3 regions of the Dyella sp. CR10 genome follow, and region 1 is predicted to be linked to each of the others. Evidence: riboswitches for the same ligand, from Rfam matches in the RefSeq annotation. Region 1 holds a riboswitch; each other region holds the start of a gene.
The links. A riboswitch is a leader RNA that binds a small molecule or an ion and turns the genes downstream of it on or off. The one in region 1 is predicted to bind cobalamin.
Positions count from the first base shown of each region.

Region 2: it holds a riboswitch for cobalamin, as region 1 does, so the genes downstream of both, btuB (TonB-dependent vitamin B12 receptor) here and btuB (TonB-dependent vitamin B12 receptor) in region 1, are expected to answer to the same signal.
Region 3: it holds a riboswitch for cobalamin, as region 1 does, so the genes downstream of both, ACNR9O_RS22195 (ribonucleoside-diphosphate reductase subunit alpha) here and btuB (TonB-dependent vitamin B12 receptor) in region 1, are expected to answer to the same signal.

Region 1 is NZ_CP185986.1:3,666,353-3,669,625, forward strand. Features, by position in the region: gene btuB (TonB-dependent vitamin B12 receptor) at 1-1,781, opposite strand, end outside; cobalamin riboswitch at 1,951-2,169, opposite strand; gene ACNR9O_RS16605 (phosphocholine-specific phospholipase C) at 2,381-3,273, shown strand, end outside.
Region 2 is NZ_CP185986.1:4,544,708-4,547,980, forward strand. Features, by position in the region: gene ACNR9O_RS20465 (TonB-dependent receptor) at 1-621, opposite strand, end outside; cobalamin riboswitch at 1,017-1,237, shown strand; gene btuB (TonB-dependent vitamin B12 receptor) at 1,374-3,254, shown strand.
Region 3 is NZ_CP185986.1:4,954,590-4,957,862, forward strand. Features, by position in the region: gene ACNR9O_RS22195 (ribonucleoside-diphosphate reductase subunit alpha) at 1-1,826, opposite strand, end outside; cobalamin riboswitch at 1,982-2,203, opposite strand; gene ACNR9O_RS22200 (hypothetical protein) at 2,379-2,759, opposite strand; gene ACNR9O_RS22205 (alpha/beta hydrolase family protein) at 2,825-3,273, shown strand, end outside.

The DNA.
Region 1 (3,273 bases):
TAGCTCACGCTCAGCATGGCGGTGCGGCCCGGCTGGTTGTAGAAGGCCGCGGTTTCGTAGTGCTTGTCGAAGGCATTGCGCAGGCTCAGCTGCAACTTCCATGCGTGGTCCAGCGCGTAGGCCAGGCGCAGGTCCGTCAGCGCATAACCGCCCAGTCGGCGCATATTGGCCAGGTCGTCGTAGCGGCGCCCCGCGGCGTACACGCTGGCGCCAACGCTGAAGGCGCCGAAGCTGCGGTCCGCATCGATGCGCGCGCTGCGTCCGGTGCGGCGCGGCAGCAGCTTGTCGCGATTGGTCGCGCTCCGGTTGCGCGGATCCAGCCAGGTGGCGGTACCACGCCATGTCCAACCCGCCAGCGTGGTCGACGCCACCGCCTCCGCGCCACGGATGCGCGCGCGCTCGACGTTGCCGGGGAGGCCGATCGAGGCGTCGTAGGCGATCAAGTCGCGGATCCGGTTCTCGAACGCGTTGACCGACCACAGGCCCCAGGCAGGCGTGCCGCGCAGGCCAAGCTCGTAGCTGCGCGAGCTCTCCGGGCGCAACGCGGCGCTGCCGTAGCCCGGGTAGTACAGCTCATTGAAGGTCGGCGCCTTGTAGGCGGAGCCGGCGCTGGCCGTAAGTCGCAACGCCGAAGCGAACTGCCAGCCCCACAGCAGACTACCGGTCGTCTTGCCGCCAAATTGCTGGTTGTCGTCATGGCGCAGGCTGGCCTGGAACGAGTGCGTGCCGAAGGTCTGCTGCCACTGGCCGAACACGCCGCGGTTGAGACGGCGATCGCGCGCGTAGGACGTACTGCTGTCCACGCGATCGCGCTGCCAGTCGTAACCCAGGCTCCACAGTCCGCCGCCCAGCGCAAGGTCGCCCTGCAGCGAACCCAGGTCGCGATGCGTATCGAATGTGCTGGTGTAGAGGCCGTTGAGATAGTTGTCGCTGAGGTCGGCGCTCTGTCCCGCGCTCAGCGTCATGGTGAACGCCTGATCAGGACGCCAATGCACGCGCGCACCGGCAACCTGCTGCACCACGTCGGCCTGATTGCTGGTCGATCCGTCGTACGCGTTGTAGCCCCAGCTGCGCAGCCATTGCGCGTCCGCATCCCAGGCTTCGTCGAAGCGATAGCCGCCCTTGAGCGACACGGAGCTGTCGCGGAAACCGTCGCGGTCCGGCTCGTCCACGAAACAACCCGCGCCGCGCGGCGATGGCTTGCCGCGGCAGGCGTTGATGCCGTCCGTGTCCTCGTGCGTGGCCTGCACGGCATACCAGCCATCGCCCACTTTGCCGCCGAGTCCGGCCGCGCCGCGGAAGCTGGCGTTGCTGCCGTAGCCCAATTCGAGATCGGGCTCGAACGCGCCGCGCGGGCGTCGCGTGAAGATCTGGATGACGCCACCCAGCGCCTCCGAGCCATACAGGCTGGAGAACGGGCCGCGCACGATCTCGATGCGCTCGACCTGCGCCACCGGGATGTTCTGGATCGACGGCTGGCCCAGCGTAGCCGAACCGATCTTCACGCCGTCGACCAGTACCAGCACGTGATCGGCTTCGGTCCCGCGCAGGAACAGCGAAGTCGCCTTGCCCGGCCCGCCGTTGTTGGCCATCGACAGGCCCGGCGTGCCCTGCAGCAGATCGGCCACGGACTGCGGCTGCAGGCGGTCGATGTCGGCACGGTCGATCACGGTGACCGATGCCAGCGTGTCGGCTTCAGTCTGTTCGGTACGGGTGGCCGTGACCACCACGCCGCGCAGATCGCTCGCCGGTTCGTCGGCGCAGGCAACAGCGGAAAACATAAGGAACGACGCGGCCGCGAGCGCGGACCGTCGCAACAACGGGAGAGGCAGTGACACTGGTGGCTCCTAGACCGCGCCAGCCCGCGCGGATCGCTTCGGGTCTGGACAGACGAAAGGAGCACACTGGACGGACGCACGGAGGCACGCTCGCCAGGAGCACGCCCACCGCATGTCCGGTTCACCTCGAGGCCGGTCTCCGGGCTCGCGAGCGAAGGCTGGTGCCTTCCCGGCCGGCGCCTTCCCATGCTCTTCAAGCACAGTGGCATTCGCTGGCCGTTGCTCGCCTACCGTTGCGGGGGCAGCTCCGGAATAGCCGTAAAGACGGCGCACCGGATTCCCGTTTCAACCACCGGCCAGGCCGGCGGTCACCTCAGGCGAGCGGCATCTTAGAGGTTCGCGACCGATGCGGCAAAGTCCGCGTCCCATCACCTCATCCATGCCGCGTGAAGAAGCATTAGACAGGCCGGCGCACCGGCCCCCTGCGTGTCCTGAAACTGTCCTGCCGGTTGCATCGGACTGAAACACCCATGCGGTGTCCTAGGCGGCGGTCATTCCACCCGCCGCCGGCCCGCCCATGCCGGCATCACCAGGAGTGCGGCATGAGCGAGAATCACGACGCCACCCGGCGCAACTTCCTCAAGATGGCCGCGGCCTCCGCCGGCGGACTGGCCGCGATATCGGCCCTGCCACCGGCCATCCGCCAGGCGCTGGCCACGCCGGCCGCCACGGTCAACGGCGATCTCAGCGATGTGCAGCACATCGTGATCTTCATGCAGGAGAACCGCTCCTTCGACCATTACTACGGCAGCCTGCGCGGCGTGCGCGGCTTCGGCGACCGCGTGCCGGCGCCGCTGCCCGGTGGCGCGCGTGATGTGTGGCACCAGCCATACAGCGGCAACACCGACGGCTACCTGCTGCCGTTCCGCATGGATACCTCGACCACCAGCGCGATCTGCGCCAGCGCGCCGGCGATGAGCTATCCGGTCGACACCGCCATCTTCAACAAGGGCAAGTTCGATGCGTGGAACACGGCGCGCGCAGCCGGCCTGGGCATGGGTCATTTCGAGCGCGCCGACCTGCCGTTCTATTACGCGCTGGCCGATGCCTTCACGATCTGCGACCACTACTTCGCCGCCACGCTCACCCAGACCAACCCCAACCGCCTGCACGCGATGACCGGCAGCAATGGCCTGTCGGTGGGCCAGGCGGCCGTGCTGGACAACACCGAGCCCAGCGCGGGCTTCACCTGGACTACCTATGCCGAGCGCCTGGAAAAGGCAGGCGTGAGCTGGAAGGTGTACCAGGAGAGCAACAACTTCGACGACAACGCGCTGGCCTGGTTCAAGAACTTCAAGCAAGCCAAGGCCGGCACGCCGCTGCACGACAAAGGCATGGCGACCGTGCCCGACCTGGTCGCCGCCTTCGCCGGCGACGTGGCCAACGACATGCTGCCGCAGGTGTCCTGGATCGTCGCCGCCGACTACCTTTCCGA
Region 2 (3,273 bases), 880 kb from region 1:
CAGCGAATTGGTCACGGCGAAACCGTTGACGTAGTACTGGTTCTCGGCCGCCGAGGCGCCGCCGAACGAGGCCACGTTGCCGTAACGCGAGTCACCCTGCACCGTGCCCGGTGCCAGCAGCGCGGCGGCGGTGATGTTGCGCGCCACCGGCACCTTCTGCAGCGTCTCGGAGGTCAGCACGGTGCGCGAATCGACCGACGACACGTCGATCGCCGGCAGCGCACTGGCCACCACGGACACGCCTTCCAGGTTCTTGGCGGCATCAGCCGCCGCTGCAGCAGCGGCAAAGGAAACGTCGGTACCAGTACCGACCTGCACGGCCACGTTGTCGCGGCTGTCCACGACCTTGCCGTCCTTCATCAGGCTGACCTTGTAACGGCCTACCGGCAGCGACGCGGCGCGGTAGCGGCCGGACTGATCGACTGCGATATCACGGCTCTGCCCCGTGTCGATGTTTTCAAGGCGAACGCTGCCACCGGCGGCGCTGTCCACATGGCCAAAAACAGTGCCCGATGCGTTGGACTGGGCCAGGGCGACGCCCGCCAGACTCAAACTCAGAGCAGTCGCCAGCGCGGTCTGGCGCCACAGCGGCGCCCGACCCAAGAGTCGGAAATTGGTCACTTTAACTATCTCCCCAGAAAGGCCTGACGGCCGATAGGCGCGAACGCCCGAAAGTTGAATCGCGGAACAAGTCATTCGCCGTCGCCACCGGTTCTTTGACCGATCCCAAAGGCGTCCCCATGCCTCGTGGACGACGCGCGAACTTGCGCGATCCGGGCCTGACCTTACGAGGCGTCTGCGACGCGCGTCAACAAAATTTTTACTCTTGCGCGAGGCTTACATCTTTTTTAAAAACAAGAACTTGCGATTCCTTCGTCGGGCTGACGGCAAGCCTGCACGAAGCTTGCGCGAACACCCCGCCGGCCGCACTCGATGGAACCTTTGTTTGGCCGTATAGATGTCCAAACGCGCGACATCACCCGTTGGCCACATTGCCAGCCGACGAGGCCCTCCGTTAAAGTTGCGTTCGTTCGGGTGTCCCCAAGCCGTCGGCCGAAGGGATGAAACGGGAAGCCGGTGCGCCCCTCGGGGTCAGGCCGGCGCTGCCCCCGCAACGGTAAGCGAGCAATTTGCCGCGGTGACGAAGCCACTGTGCCCAAGGGCATGGGAAGGCCACTGCGGAGCGCGGCGACGCGCACTCGCGAGCCCGGAGACCGGCCCGGATTTCCAACTGGCGACTCGCGGAGGGCGAGGTCGGACCACGTGTCGGCGCTCGTTCGCCTGCCGTCGTTCCTTTCCTTCCTTCGCTTACGTTGCGCCAGCTCACGAACCGATGAGCCGTGCGAGAGGCGCGGCGCAAGGAAATGCGACACATGAAGAAGACCCTGCTCGCCACCGCCCTGCTGTCCTGCGTCGCGGTGGCGCATGCCGCCGACCAGAATCAGGCCGGGCAGCTGCCGACCGTGGTGGTGACCGCCACCCGCACCGCGATGCCGATCGACGAAACGCTGGCGCCGGTCACGGTGCTCACGCGCGACGACATCGAACGACTGCAGCCGCAATCCGTGCAAGACCTGCTGGCGGGCCTGCCGGGCGTGGCTTTCGCCAACGCCGGCGGCCTGGGACAGCAGACGTCGCTGTTCATGCGCGGCACCAACTCTTCGCACACGCTGGTGCTAGTGGACGGCGTGCGCATCGGCACCGTGGGTGCCGGCATCCCGGCGTTCGAGCAGCTGCCGGTCGAACAGATCGAGCGCATCGAGATCGTGCGCGGCCCGCGCTCCAGCCTGTACGGCTCCGACGCGATCGGCGGCGTGATCCAGATCTTCACCCGCCACGGCCAGCCCGGTGAGGCCCTGACGCCTTCCGTGACCCTGGGCGTGGGCAGCCATCGCCTGGCCGACGGTCAGTTCGGCCTGTCCGGCGGTTCGCGCAACGCGTGGTTCAACGCCAGCGTGGGCGGCCAGTACACGCGCGGCATCAATGCCTGCCGCGCCGCGGCGGCCGGCGTGGGCGGGTGCTTCGTCAACGAGCCGGACGCCGACGGCTATCGCACCTATAACGGCGCGCTCAGCGGCGGCTATCGCTGGGACGACGGCACCGAACTGTCCGCCAGCTTGCTCAAGAGCAAGGGCGACATCGAGTACGACGGCTCCTTCCAGAACTACACCCGTCGCTCGCAGCAGGTGGCCGGCGCGAACCTGCGCTTCGCCGTGCTGGACGCCTGGAAGATGAGCCTGAGCGCCGGCCAGAACCTCGACCGCGCCGACAATTACCTCGACAACGCCGCCCTGGGCGCCGACATGCTGCGCGTAGGCAATCTGTATTCGCGTCGCAACCAGGCGTCCTGGCAGAACGATGTGACGCTTGCGCCGGGCCAGCTGCTGAGCGCCGGCGTGGATTACCAGCAGGAACGCGTGCAGAGCGACACCGATTTCCTGCGCACCAAGCGCAACAACACCGGCGTGTTCGCGCTGTACCAGGGCCAGTTCGGCTCGCACGAAGTGCAGCTGTCGGCGCGCCACGACCACAACCAGCAGTTCGGCAACCACGACACCGGCGCCGCTGCCTACGGCTACCGGTTCGCCAACGGCATGAAGCTCACCGCTTCGTACGGCAGCGCGTTCCACGCGCCGACCTTCAACGACCTGTACTTCCCGCCGTTCTTCGGCTTCCCCACCGCGAACCCGGACCTCAAGCCGGAGAAGTCGCGCACGGCGGAGATTGGGCTGTCGGCGCGCCCCGGCGCATGGAACTGGGCGATCAATGCCTACCAGACCAAGGTCGACGACCTCATCGGCTACGACGCCAACTTCGTGCCCGTCAACGTCAGCAAGGCGCGTATCCGCGGGATCGAGGGCCAGTTGGGCGCCGACGTGGACGGTTGGCACGTGCGCGGCTACCTGACCTTCCAGAAGCCGGAAAACCGCGGCGAGGACGACCCCAACCACGGCAACCTGCTGGCGCGCCGCCCGGAGCGCATCGCCCGCGTCGACCTGGACCGCGACCTGGGCGCCTTCAGCGTCGGCGGCACGGTCAATAGCGAGGGCTACCGCTACGACGACGCGGCCAACCTGCAGCGCCTGGGCGGCTACGCCACCGTGGACCTGCGCGCCAGCTGGAACTTCCAGCCGGGCTGGAGCCTGCAGGCACGCGTGGCCAATGTGTTCGATCACCGCTACGAAACCGTGCGCTTCTACAACCAGCTGGGCCGCACGGCCTATCTGACGGTGCGCTACAGCCCGTCGCACTAATGCCTGGCACGGGTCGGGG
Region 3 (3,273 bases), 1.3 Mb from region 1:
TTGGCGGCGCGGCTTTCGCCGAAGCCCGGGTGCGCGCCGTACTGGCGGGCCAGCTCGTTGGACATCGACAGCGCGTGGAAATAAATCTCCTCGGCGATGCGCGTGGACAACGCCAGCGCCTCGGCCGAGTCGAAGGGCAGGCGCAGCTTGAAGAACACGTCCTGCAGGCCCATCACGCCCAGGCCCACCGGACGCCATTTCATGTTGGCGGTGCGCGCGGTGTCGATCGGGTAGAAGTTCAGGTCGATCACGCGATCCAGCTGGCGCACCGCGGTGCGCACGGTGGCGGCGAGCTTGTCGAAGTCGAACACGCCATCCACCACGTGACGCGCCAGGTTCACCGAGCCGAGATTGCACACTGCCGTCTCGCCGGCGTTGGTCACCTCGAGGATCTCGGTGCACAGGTTGGACAGGTGGATGACGTTCTCCGCCTTGGCCGTCTGGTTGCTGGTGGCGTTGCTGCGGTCCTTGAAGGTCATCCAGCCGTTGCCGGTCTGGGCCAGGGTGCGCAGCATGCGCGCGTAAAGTTCGCGCGCCTTGACCTTCTTCGTGGCCAAGCCCGCGGCTTCCGCCTCGCGGTAGGCGCGCTCGAACGTCTCGCCCCAGCTGTCGACGAAGTGCGGCACGATCTTCGGGTCGAACAGCGACCATTCGCCGTCGCGCTCCACGCGACGCATGAACTCGTCGGGGATCCAATTGGCCAGATTGAGGTTGTGCGTGCGGCGCGCTTCGTCGCCGGTGTTGTCGCGCAGTTCGAGGAACTCCTCGATGTCCGCGTGCCAGGGCTCCAGGTACACACAGGCCGCGCCCTTGCGCTTGCCGCCCTGGTTGACCGCGGCGACCGAGGCGTCCAGCGTCTTCAGCCACGGCACCAGGCCGTTGGAGTGGCCGTTGGTGCCCTTGATCAGCGAGCCGCGCGAACGCACGCGCGAGTAGGCCAGGCCGATGCCGCCGGCGAACTTGCTGAGCTTGGCCACGTCGCCGTACTTCTCGTAGATCGATTCCAGCGAATCGGTGGGCGAGTCGAGCAGGAAGCAGGAGCTGAGCTGCTCGTGCGCGGTGCCGGCGTTGAACAGGGTGGGCGAGCTGGCCATGTATTCCAGCGAGGAGAGCAGGCGGTACAGCTCCAGCGTCTCGCCGATGTCGTTGCCGCCCAGGGCGCAGGCGATGCGCATGAAGAAGTACTGCGGCGTCTCGACCACCTTGCGCAGCTGCGGGTGGCGCAGCAGGTAGCGGTCGTACACGGTGCGCAGGCCGAAGTATTCGAAGCGACGCGTCGCCAGCGGATCGATCGCGTCGTTGAGCTTGCGCGCATGGGCAGCGACGAAGTCGCGCAGGCGGTCATTGAGGATGCCGAGCTCCGCGCCGCGCGCGATGGATTGCGAGAAGCTCTGGATTTCCTGGCCGCTCACTTCCTTGTCGATATAGGCGCCGAGCAGGCGCGCGGCGAGCTGGCCGTACTCGGGCTCTTCCGCCGTGAGTGCGGCGGCGGTGCGGATCGACAGCTCGTCCAGCTCGCGCGTGGTGGCGCCGTCGTACAGGCCGCCGATGGTCTTCAGGGCCACGCGCAGCGGGTCGACCGCGTGCAGGCCTTCGCCGCTGCGGGTGACCGCGCGGACGATCTTGTTGACGTCCACCACTTCCTGGCCGCCGTTGCGCTTGGTCACGCGCATCTGGCCGGGGTTGTGCGGCGGGGTCAGGGCGAATGGGGTTTCCGCGACGGGTTCCATGCGCGCAGGTTCGGCGCTGGCCGCGGCGACAGGGAAAGCGGATGCGTCCGCGCGGTCGTCAGTGCGCTCGCGCGAGTCGGTATCGATAGGTTGCATGGCGGCATCGCTCCAGGCCAAGGGCTTCAACGACCTGCTCCCGCGCGCAGGGCTGAGGCGAAGGCGTTTTCAGCGCGGACGGCCGGGCGACGGAGCGGATGCCCCGTGCCACGGCGCGCCTCCCCGCGGAAGCCGCCATCACTCACCGCGGCAGAGAAGGCCGCGGCGTGTCGGCAGGTCTTCGGACTCGCGGACATGGATAGTTCGTCGCCGAACGATCCGACCTACTCGCCCCCGCTTCCCAGCCTGACGGCCAGTGCGATAGGAGCTTTCGTTTCCGCTTACCGCTGCGGGGCAGTCCCGGATTTGCACCGGATTCCCTCAAGCCGCTCGTCAGATAAAGATCTGGGAGAGGCACCGACGGGGCACAACATATCGGGGGTGTCCGGCTCGGTCAACCCAACCACTTGTGCATAGATCGGTGGATAAGTGCCCTGGTGCGAGGCGTGGCGGGGCTTGCCGGGCGTCGAAAAAATCCCAGTGAGCCTTCGGGGCTCGGGCAAGGCTACGGCGTGGGATCAGGCCCTAGGGATTTCCCCGTCCGGGGAGCCTTCACTGGGTGATCGTGAAGTCCACCTCGATGGGGTAAGGCACCGGGTCGGCCGGCGGCGCGGGCAGCTTCCAGGCGGCGAACTGGCTGAGCAGGCAGGTGGCCACGTCGGTGGGGGCGCGCACTTCGACGCGACCCAGGCTGCCGTCCGCGTGCACGTCGGCGACCAGGGTGAAGGGGGCCTTGTTCGGCTTGGGCAGGGAGGCGATGCAGCCTTTGAGGGCATCGGTAGTGCGGTCGCCGATCGCGTCCCACATTTTCTTCTGGTACTCGGAACCGCCCTTGGCGGCCTCCGTCAACTTCGCCTGCTGCACCCGCGTTGAGAAATCATCCGCCGGCATGCCGGGTGCGGACAGCAGGGCAACGAAGAGCAGGCTGGTCATGGCGCGGTTCCTTGCGGGAAAGGCCGCCACGTTACCGCAGTGCGAGCTGCCATAGGGGAGGGGATATGTCGAAGCCGCTGAAGATCGCCGCCGTGCTGCTGGCCTTGCCCACTGCTCATGCGTGGGGTGCGCAGCGCACCGAAGCGCCGCGCGCCGACGGCGCGAGCACGCCTTTGATGGTGTACGAGCCGGCCGCGACGCAGGCTTGTCCGCCCTTGCTGCTGGTCTCGCACGGCGCCGGCGGCAGCGAGCAGGGTTTGCGTTATGTAGGTGAAGCGTTGAGTGCCGACGGCTGGCGAGTGGTGGTGATGGGCCATCGCGAGAGCGGCCTGCCGGTGCTCAAGCAGGACATGCGCGAGGACGGCTTCAAGGGCGGTCTTGCCGCGCTGGTGACCGATGCATCGGCATATCGCACGCGCTTCCAGGATGTCGATGCGGCGCTGGCCTGGTCGGAGCAGCGATGCCGCGCGCCGTTCAAGGCGCTTCTGGGCCACTCCATGGGCGCGATCACGGT